DNA from 3 places in the Streptomyces sp. NBC_01294 genome. Region 1 is predicted to be linked to each of the others. Evidence: riboswitches for the same ligand, from Rfam matches in the RefSeq annotation. Region 1 holds a riboswitch; each other region holds the start of a gene.
What was found. Region 1 has a riboswitch for cyclic di-AMP ahead of OG534_RS09185 (M23 family metallopeptidase). Riboswitches for the same ligand answer to the same signal wherever they lie in the genome.
Positions count from the first base shown of each region.

Region 2: it holds a riboswitch for cyclic di-AMP, as region 1 does, so the genes downstream of both, OG534_RS22035 (transglycosylase family protein) here and OG534_RS09185 (M23 family metallopeptidase) in region 1, are expected to answer to the same signal.
Region 3: it holds a riboswitch for cyclic di-AMP, as region 1 does, so the genes downstream of both, OG534_RS05475 (LysM peptidoglycan-binding domain-containing M23 family metallopeptidase) here and OG534_RS09185 (M23 family metallopeptidase) in region 1, are expected to answer to the same signal.

Region 1 covers NZ_CP108423.1:2,070,423-2,073,689, forward strand. Annotated here, with positions in the region: gene OG534_RS09180 (GntR family transcriptional regulator) at 1-336, opposite strand, end outside; gene OG534_RS09185 (M23 family metallopeptidase) at 569-1,369, opposite strand; cyclic di-AMP (ydaO/yuaA leader) riboswitch at 1,383-1,541, opposite strand; gene OG534_RS09190 (M16 family metallopeptidase) at 1,760-3,127, opposite strand; gene OG534_RS09195 (M16 family metallopeptidase) at 3,148-3,267, opposite strand, start outside.
Region 2 covers NZ_CP108423.1:4,853,899-4,857,165, forward strand. Annotated here, with positions in the region: gene OG534_RS22030 (transglycosylase family protein) at 1-737, shown strand, start outside; cyclic di-AMP (ydaO/yuaA leader) riboswitch at 1,017-1,189, shown strand; gene OG534_RS22035 (transglycosylase family protein) at 1,193-1,897, shown strand; gene eno (phosphopyruvate hydratase) at 2,183-3,267, shown strand, end outside.
Region 3 covers NZ_CP108423.1:1,173,022-1,176,288, forward strand. Annotated here, with positions in the region: gene OG534_RS05470 (SGNH/GDSL hydrolase family protein) at 1-113, opposite strand, end outside; gene OG534_RS05475 (LysM peptidoglycan-binding domain-containing M23 family metallopeptidase) at 276-1,214, opposite strand; cyclic di-AMP (ydaO/yuaA leader) riboswitch at 1,217-1,392, opposite strand; gene OG534_RS05480 (tyrosine-protein phosphatase) at 1,709-2,500, shown strand; gene OG534_RS05485 (aspartate aminotransferase family protein) at 2,519-3,267, opposite strand, start outside.

The DNA of each region.
Region 1 (3,267 bases):
CTGCCCCAGCCTGACCAGCCCGCGCAGCACCTTGAGGTGTGCCTCGGTGCGACGCCGGGCCGCCCGGGCGGCCGCCAGCGGCTCCAGGAGCATCCGTACCTCCAGGAGGTCCGCGGCCTCCTGCTCGGTCGGCTCGGCCACGCAGGCCCCCGCATGGCGGCGCGTGGTCACGAACCCCTCGGACTCCAGGGTCCGCAGCGCCTCGCGGACCGGGACGCGCGAGACTCCGTACCGGCGGGCCAGCACCTCCTCGGTCAGCCGACTGCCCGGTTCGAACACCCCGGAGACGATGTCGTCGCGGATTGCTGTGCATACCGCGTGCGCAGGAATACGCAAGACCGAACCTCCGCCTATTTCCGACTGCCAGTCTCCTTGCACGCACATGCGTGCGCTGCGACTCTATTGCAACACACGATAATTTCCGAGAGCGGCCGGAAATACGAAACATTTGCACGGGGACGCAACACGGGACGCAACACGGGACGCAACACGGGACGCAACACGGGACGCAACACGAAGACCCCGGCTCGGGGAGCCGGGGTCTTCGGTGAAGCGGTGCGGGACGGGGTCAGAGGCTGACGCCGTGCGAGCGCAGGTAGGCGATCGGGTCGATGTCCGAGCCGTACTGCGAGCCCGTGCGGGCCTCGAAGTGCAGGTGCGGGCCGCTGGAGTTGCCCGTGGAGCCCGACAGGCCGATCTGCTGGCCCGGGGTGACCTGCTGGCCGACGGAGACGCTCAGCGAGGACATGTGCCCGTACTGGGTGTACGTACCGTCGTTGTGCTTGATGACGACGTTGTTGCCGTACGCGCCACCCCAGCCGGCCTCGACGACGGTGCCGACGCCCACGGCGTGGACCGACGTGCCGGAGGCGGCGTGGAAGTCGATGCCCGTGTGGCTGCCGGAGGACCACATGCCGCCGCCCGCCTTGTACTGGGTGCTGACGTACGAGGCGTCGAGCGGCGAGACGAAGGTGTTGAGGCGCTTGCGCTCCTCCTCGCGGGCCGCACGCTCGGCGGCGTCGCGCTCGGCCTTCGCCTTGGCCTCGGCGAGGCGCTTGGACTCGGCGGCCTTCTGCTTGGCCTCGGCCTCGGCCTGCGCCTTGGCGGCGGCCTGGTCGGCCACGCGCTCCTGGGACTCGGCCTGCTCGGCGAGGTCGCCCGCGAGGTCCTCGGCGACGACCACGGCACCCAGCCCGTTCTCCGGGGCGGAGCTGCTGTGGTTGTCCGCGGCGAAGGCCGGGGCGGCGAGGGAGCCGACGACACCCGTGGTGGCGATCGCGGCTATACCGGCGTAACCGGCGGTCTTGCGGCTCAGACGGCTGGAACCACGGTGCTTACCGGAGCCAGCGGGACGACTGCCAAACGCCATGAAGGGTTTGATCCTTTCCTTCCTTCTCGCCTACCGGGTTAGCTGACGGGTTCGGAGCAGGAAGGTCTCCTACGGGCCTCCTCTTGCGAGGGGGTCCGATTCACCCCAGGGACTCATGTGGGTCCCCGGCTCCCCAGGCTCGCGCCTGACGGGGACTCGGCGATCGCTGCCCGGTGCCGCGGGTGCGGCGGGCACAACTGACGGACAGCACGGCCGACGCTAGGCGGATCATCAGTCAATCGCCAAACAGACACGCCTTTTTGTTGCGTACGCCACACCACATAAAAGCAACCTCACCACTAAACGGACAAAAGGGGCTCCGGCGGACAAGCCGCCAGAGCCCCTTACACATACCCGTCAAATGGTCGTCAGTTGACGGTCATCCGGCCGTCAGTTGGCGACGACGGTCACGTCACCGATCCCGAGCGCCCGCACCGGCTCCTCGATCAGCGCCGCGTCGCCCACCAGGACCGTCACCAGCCGGTCCGCGGGGAAGGCCTTCACGACCGCCGAAGTGGCCTCCACCGTGCCGGTTTCGGCGAGCTGCGCGTACAACTGCGCCTGGTAGTCGTCCGGCAGTTCCTGCTCGACCTGGTCGGCGAGCGTGCCGGCGACCGAGGCCGCCGTCTCGAACTTCAGCGGGGCCACGCCCACCAAGTTCTGCACGGCCACGTCGCGTTCGGCATCGGTCAGACCGCCCTCCGCGAGGGTGCGCAGCACCTTCCAGAGGTCGTCCAGCGCCGGCCCCGTGTTGGGGGTGTCCACCGAGCCGCTGATGGCGAGCATCGAGGCGCCCTTGCCGTCCGCGGTGGAGCGCATCACCTGGCCGAAGGCGCGCACGCCGTAGGTGTACCCCTTCTCCTCGCGCAGCACCTTGTCCAGGCGCGAGGTGAGGGTGCCGCCCAGGCAGTACGTGCCCAGCACCTGGGCCGCCCAGACCCGGTCGTGGCGGTCCGCCCCGATCCGGCCGATCAGCAGCTGCGTCTGGACCGCTCCGGGCCGGTCCACGATGACCACGCGGCCCGTGTCGTCGGCGGTCACCGGCGGCACGGGGAGCGCCTCGGCGGTGTTGCCCGTCCAGGTGCCCAGGGTGTCCGCCAGCACGGCGTCCAGGTCGATGCCGGTCAGGTCCCCGACGACCACCGCGGTGGCCGTGGCGGGGCGTACGTGGGCCTCGTAGAAGGCGCGTACGGCGGCGGAGTCGATCCGGACGACCGTCTCCTCGGTGCCCTGGCGCGGCCGGGACATGCGCAGGGAGGCCGGGAAGAGCTCCTTGGAGAGCTGCTTGGCGGCGCGGCGCTGCGGGTTGGCCAGCTCGTGCGGGATCTCGTCGAGCCGGTTGCGCACCAGCCGGTCGACCTCGGAGTCGGCGAACGCCGGGGCGCGCAGCGCCTCGGCGAGCAGGCCCAGCGCCTTGGGCAGCCGGGAGGCCGGGACCTCCAGGGAGACCCGGATGCCCGGGTGGTCGGCGTGCGCGTCGAGGGTGGCGCCGCAGCGCTCCAGCTCGGCCGCGAACTCCTCGGCGGAGTGCTTGTCGGTGCCCTCGGAGAGCGCGCGCGCCATGATGGTCGCCACACCGTCCAGGCCCTCGGGCTCCGCGTCGAGCGGGGCGGCGAGGTTGACCTCGACCGCGATCACCTGCTGGCCCGGCCGGTGGCAGCGCAGCAGGGTCAGCCCGTTGGACAGCTCCCCACGGTCGGGGGCCGGGAAGGCCCACGGCTGCGGCTCGCCGGCCTGCGGACGCGGGTGGAAGGTCATCGTGACGGCTGCGGTGTCGCTCACTGCTCCGCCCCCTCGTTCTCGTCGTCCTGGTTGGGCTCATCGCCCTCGTCTGCGGCAATGGGCTCGTAGACGAGCACCGCGCGGTTGTCCGGGCGCAGTCGGGCCGCGGCCACGGC
Region 2 (3,267 bases), 2.8 Mb from region 1:
TCGCGAGCCGGTCCCAGCAGATCGCCGTGGCCGAGCGGGTGCTGCAATCGCAGGGACCGCAGGCGTGGCCGCTGTGCGCGACCTCGGCCGGACTGGACCGGCAGGGTCCCCCCGCACAGGTGGACCCCGGTCTCCCCGGCGGGCAGAGCACCCTCGGCCCCACGCCGTCGCGCCCCGACGACACCGTGCCCACCACCGGGGGCGGCAAGCCCTCCACGGACTACGGCGCTCCGACCCCGGCGGTCCCGAGCCCGTCCGGCACCCCCTTCCTGATCCCCGACGCCCCGTCGATCGGACTGCCCGTCATGCCGGCGCCGGACGTCCCGACGACGCCGCCCGCGGTTCCGACCCTTCCGGGCGACCCGGGCACGCCCCCGGCGACCCCCGGCGGCGACCCGACGGTCCCGGTCCTCCCGGTGGACCCGACCTCGCCCGCGACGCCGCCCGCGACCCCGGGCCTGCCCCCGGTCGACACGACGGCCCCTGCGACCCCGGGCGCCACTCCCGCCGAGGGCAGCGGCAAGCACCGAGGTGCTCCCGCCCCCGAGGCGCACGGCGTGACTGACGGCGCGCCGAACCCCACCTACACGGTCAAGGAGGGCGACAGCCTGACCGCCATCGCGTCTGCCAAGGGCGTCAAGGGCGGCTGGAACGGTCTCTACGAGGCCAACGAGCAGGTCATCGGCGAGGACGCCGATCTGATCAAGCCCGGCCAGAACCTGGATCTAACCGTGTAATAGGGACAGTTCAGTCGTCCGGTAAGAGTTGAATGTCGGTTTTCGGCAAGTGAGACATGTGTCTCTCTCGGTCAACTGGCGTGTCCCACCTGGGGGCTTCCGCAAACCCCGCCCTCACCTGCGCAAATGTCCTTGAGGAGAGCGCAAGTAGGGGCCCTCTCTCCCCGATGTTCCTCGTTGAACATCGGGGAGAGACCTGTCTACCTTCTGAATCGCCCGCCACCGCGGGCTCCTTCGACCGCATCGCCGAATCCTGCCGGCGGCCGGAGGGAACAGTCGTCGCGTCAAGCGCCGAAGGCAGGAGCGGGGGAACCAAGGTAAGTGCCGGGAGCGGCCGTTGAGAGACGGTCACGCCACCGGCTAGGGGTTAAGACGTGCGCTAGGTCGCACGGCCGGGCAACTCACTCGCCCGAACCCGACAGCTCACCTCGTAGGCGTCGGTGAGGAGAATCTCCATGCTGCTTTCCGGCAAGGGCAAGCACCGCCGCGGTTCCAAGGCCGTCCGCATCGTCACGCTCGCCGGTGTCGCCGGTGTGGCCGTCGCCGCTCCTCTGATGGCCGCGGGCACCGCCAGCGCCGCCACCGCCTCGGAGTGGGACAAGGTCGCCCAGTGCGAGTCCGGTGGCAACTGGGCCATCAACACGGGCAACGGCTACTACGGCGGTCTGCAGTTCTCGTCCTCCACGTGGGCCGGGTTCGGCGGCAAGTCGTACGCCCCGCAGGCCAACCAGGCCTCGAAGGCCCAGCAGATAGCCGTCGCGGAGAAGGTCCTCAAGGTCCAGGGCAAGGGCGCCTGGCCGCACTGCGGCAAGGGTCTGTCGAACTCCTCGTCCACCGGTGGCGGCGACACCACGACGCCGACCAAGCCGAAGAAGACCGAGACCAAGAAGACCGAGACGAAGAAGACCGAGACCAAGGCCACGCCGAAGAAGGAGACCAAGCGCCCCGAGGCGCCGGTCACCCGCTCCGAGCGCGCCGAGGCTCCGGTCGCGCCGAAGACCGGCAACGGCTCGTACGAGGTCAAGTCCGGCGACACCCTGGGCACCATCGCCGAGGCCAACGGCGTCAAGGGCGGCTGGGAGAAGCTCTTCGAGCTGAACAAGGACATCGTCTCGGACGCCGACCTGATCTACCCCGGTCAGAAGCTGAAGCTCAGCTGAACACTGCGGCCATAGCCGCAGAAATGTGCACGAAGCACAGGTTTCCCACCGCCCGGCGCGTCTTCCCCTCACGCGCCGGGCGGTGGTGTGTGCGGTGCGCGCCACCGGCCGAGGGCCGGTGATCAAGAGACGTATGTCCCGGAAGAGGGGTATTCGGTCCCTTTTTCGTCCCAGGGGCCGGGCGGTCGGCCGGTCGAGTCCCCGGATCCGGTTAGGCTCTAGGCGGCAAGGCCATCCCACGGCCTGACACGCCACCGCACACTCAGCGTCACATCCCAGAAGGAGATGCTCGTGCCGTCCATCGACGTCGTCGTAGCCCGGGAAATCCTGGACTCCCGAGGCAACCCCACGGTCGAGGTCGAGGTGGGCCTCGACGATGGCAGCACCGGCCGTGCTGCAGTTCCGTCCGGCGCCTCCACCGGTGCATTCGAGGCCATCGAGCTGCGTGACGGTGACCCCAACCGTTACTTCGGCAAGGGTGTCGAGAAGGCCGTCCTCGCCGTCATCGAGCAGATCGGCCCGGAGCTCGTCGGCTACGACGCCACCGAGCAGCGCCTGATCGACCAGGCCATGTTCGACCTGGACGCCACCGACAACAAGGGCTCGCTCGGCGCCAACGCCATCCTCGGCGTCTCCCTCGCCGTCGCGCACGCCGCGTCCGAGGCCTCGGACCTTCCGCTCTTCCGCTACCTCGGCGGTCCGAACGCGCACCTGCTGCCCGTTCCGATGATGAACATCCTCAACGGTGGGTCGCACGCCGACTCCAACGTGGACATCCAGGAGTTCATGATCGCCCCGATCGGCGCGGAGTCCTTCTCCGAGGCGCTGCGCTGGGGTGCCGAGGTCTACCACACCCTCAAGAAGGTCCTGCACACCAAGGGCCTGTCCACCGGTCTCGGTGACGAGGGCGGCTTCGCCCCGAACCTGGAGTCCAACCGCGCCGCGCTCGACCTCATCGTCGAGGCCATCAAGCAGGCCGGCTACGTCCCGGGCAAGGACATCGCGCTCGCGCTCGACGTCGCCGCGTCCGAGTTCTACAAGGACGGCAAGTACGAGTTCGAGGGCCAGTCCCGCTCGGCCGCCGAGATGACCGAGTACTACGAGGAGCTCGTCTCCGCGTACCCGATGGTCTCCATCGAGGACCCGCTGTACGAGGACGACTGGGCCGGCTGGAAGACCCTCACCGACAAGCTGGGCGCCAAGGTCCAGATCGTCGGCGACGACCTCTTCGTCACCAACCCGGAGCGTCTGGCCCGCGGCATCGAGGAGGGCTCCGCGAACGCCCTGCTCGTGAAGGTGAACCAGATCGGTTCGCTGACCGAGACCCTGGACGCCGTCGAGATGGCCCAGCGCAACGGCTTCAAGTGCAT
Region 3 (3,267 bases), 900 kb from region 1:
GCCCAGCCGAGAAATGATTCCCCGGGTCCCGGGTCCCCCACGCCCTCGGTGAAGCTGTCCCCGATCGCCGCGTACGAGCCGATGGTCTTGAGTTTCGTCGTCGTCGCTGCCACGGGAGACATCCTTCACTCCCGTAACCAACCTACGCCAACGTAATGAGGGGTTGACGGGCCGTGATCTATACCACCCGGGGGATAAGGAATATGTACACGTGAGGCCGGGACCCCCCTCGGGTCCCGGCCTCACACGTGTTCGTGCTCCGGCGGCGGGTGCCGTCAGATGGTCACGCCCTTCGAGCGGAGGTAGCTCACCGGGTCGATGTCCGAGCCGTACGACGGGCCCGTGCGGATCTCGAAGTGGAGGTGCGGGCCGGTCGAGTTGCCGGTCGAGCCGGAGAGGCCGAGGCTCTGGCCGGCGGTGACGCTCTGGCCGGCCGAGACGGCGAGCGAGGACAGGTGGGCGTACTGGGAGTACTTGCCGTCCGCGTGCTGGATGACGACCTCGTTGCCGTACGAGCCGGCCCAGCCGGAGGAGACGACGGTGCCCGCGCCGACGGCCTTGACCGTGGTGCCGGCGCGCGCGATGAAGTCGACTCCGGTGTGGTAGCCGGAGGACCACATGCTGCCCGCGACCTTGTAGTTCGTGGAGATGCCGCCGCCCAGCGGGGCCACGAAGCCGGAGGCCGACTGCTGCTCGGCGGGCGCCTCGGGGGCGGACTCCGGCTGCGCCGGGGCGGCCTGCTCGGCCTGCTCCGGAGCCTGCTCCGCCGCGGCCTTCGGGGCCGGCCGCGGCGCGGCCTCGGGGGCGGCCTCGACCGGAGCCGCCTGGCCCCGGCCACCGAGGGTCAGCTTCAGACCCGGGTGGATCAGCGACGGGTCGGTGCCGACCGCCTCGCGGTTGTCGGCGTACAGGTCCTCCCAGCCGCCGGACAGGTTGCGCTCTTCGGCGATCTTGGAGAGGCAGTCGCCCGGCAGGACCGTGTAGACGGCCGGCGCGGCCTGCACGGCGGCGACGGGCGCCGCCTTCAGCGAGGCCGGAACCTGCGGGGCCACCGCGGGAGCCACCGCGGTCGCGGCGGCCGGGGCCCCGGCCGCCTGGGCGCCGGCGGCGCCCATCAGCGGCAGCGCGAGGGCCGCGCCGCCGGTGCCGGCGAAGGCGATACCGCGAGAAAGGGAAAGGGACTTGGGACGGCGGTGCTTACCCTTTGCAGGCATGTCGAATTCCTCTCCGGCGCCTGCGAGGTGAGCTGTCGGGTTCGGACTGGAGATGTCCGGCTGTACATGTACGAGGCATGTACGGCTGCACCCCGAGCGATCCCGTCGAAAAGATCTCCGGGACAGCGGCTTACCTGGTTCCCCCGCTCCTGCCGCGCGAAATGGTCGAGTGCGGTTTCCCGGGAGGCGGCAGGATTAGGCGGTCCACCCGGATCGATCGCGAAGGTAATCCCTGGGGACCGCGGGTAACAAGCCATGAATTCCCTGACGGAATAACAGGGGTGAGGGAACGACGGAATTTACGTCACCCTGCGTCCATTCCCCACCGGCAACAGCCCCTGCGACCGGGCGATTCGGCTTTCGTGATCAGGCACTCACGGTCACCGTATGATCTGGCTCACGGGGACGCCCCCGATCTCGCCTCCGGATATGGCAAGTTGGCGTCAAACAGCTCAATTCGGACAGAAGTCTCAACGTGATACGAAGGAGTCCCCGTGACCCAGCAGATACAGGAGCCGGAGCTGACCGGAGTGCGCAATTTCCGCGATGTGGGCGGATTGCCGACTTCTGATGGACGAAGGGTCAAGACGGGACGACTGTTCCGAAGCGGACATCTAGCACATGCCACCGAAACCGATGCAGAATTTCTCGGTTCGCTCGGCCTCCACACCATCTTCGATTTCCGCAACGGCGCCGACCACGCGCTGGAGGGCCCGGACGTCGAGCTGCCCGGCGTACGGAACGTGAACATCCCGCTCTCGGACCCGGCCGACGGCCGGGAGTTCTGGAGGCTCGTCCGCGAGGGGGACCTCGAACAGCTGCGCTCGATCCTGGGCGACGGCAAGGCCGCGGCCCGGATGGCGAACTCCTACCGCGGGATCATCGAGCAGCGCACCGCCGAGCACAGCCGGGTCGTGCACGCCCTGGCGCAGGACAGCGTCCCCGCCCTCATGCACTGCGCGGCCGGCAAGGACCGGGCTGGCCTCTCGATCGCCGTCACCCTGCTCGCTCTGGGGGTCGAGCGCGAGGCGATCGTGACGGACTACCTGGAGTCGAACGCCCCGCACCGCCGCTACCGGGTCCGCCGCAGCGGCGAGTCGGCCGAGGCCCGCTCCCCCGAGGTGATGGAGCTGCTCGCGCCGCTCTTCGACGCCCGCGCCGAGTACCTGCTCGCGGCCTTCGACACCATCGACACCCTCTGGGGCGGCGTGGACCGCTATCTGGCGGAGGGCCTCGGGCTGGAGCCCGAGACCCTCGACCGGCTGCGGGACCGGCTCCTGTCCTAGTCCGCCCGGAGCGGGCCGTCAGCGCTGGGCGACGGCCTGCTTCACCAGCGTCCTGCCGAAGTCCCACATCAGCCCGGACCCGCCGTGCGCCTCGTCCATGACCTCGCGGAAGGCGCCGACGAACCGGTCCACGTCCGCCTCGTCCACGACCAGCGGCGGAATCAGCTTGATGACTTCCAGATGGTCCCCGGAGACCTGGGTGAGGATCCGGTGCTTCTGGAGCAGCGGCACCACGACCATCTGCGCGAAGAGCCCCTTGCGGGCCGCCTGCAGCACGGTCCACCGGCTGCGCAGCCCCAGCGAGGAGGGCCGGCCGAACTCGATGCCGATCATCAGGCCGCGCCCGCGCACCTCGTGCAGCAGCTCGTACTCGTCCACCAGGGCCGCGAGCCGCCCGCGCAGCAGGTCGCCCATCGCCCGGGCCCGGGCCACGAGCCCCTCGTCGTCCATGACCGACAGGACGGCCAGCCCGGCCGCCATCGCCTGCGCGTTGGACCCGAAGCTCGCGGAGTGCACGAGCACCCGGTCCATCGACGAGTAGACCTTCTTGAAGATCCAGTCCTTGCCCAGGGTCGCGCCGACCGGCACGTAGCCGCCCGACAGCGCCTTGGCCACGCACACGAGGTCCGGCTCCACTCCCGGCTCGTGCTGGTACGCGTAGAAGTCGCCGGTTCGCCCCAGGCCGGTCTGCACCTCGTCCGCGATCAGCAGCGCCTTGTTCCGGTGCAGCATTTCCTGCGCGGCGAGCAGGAATCCGGGCGGGGCGG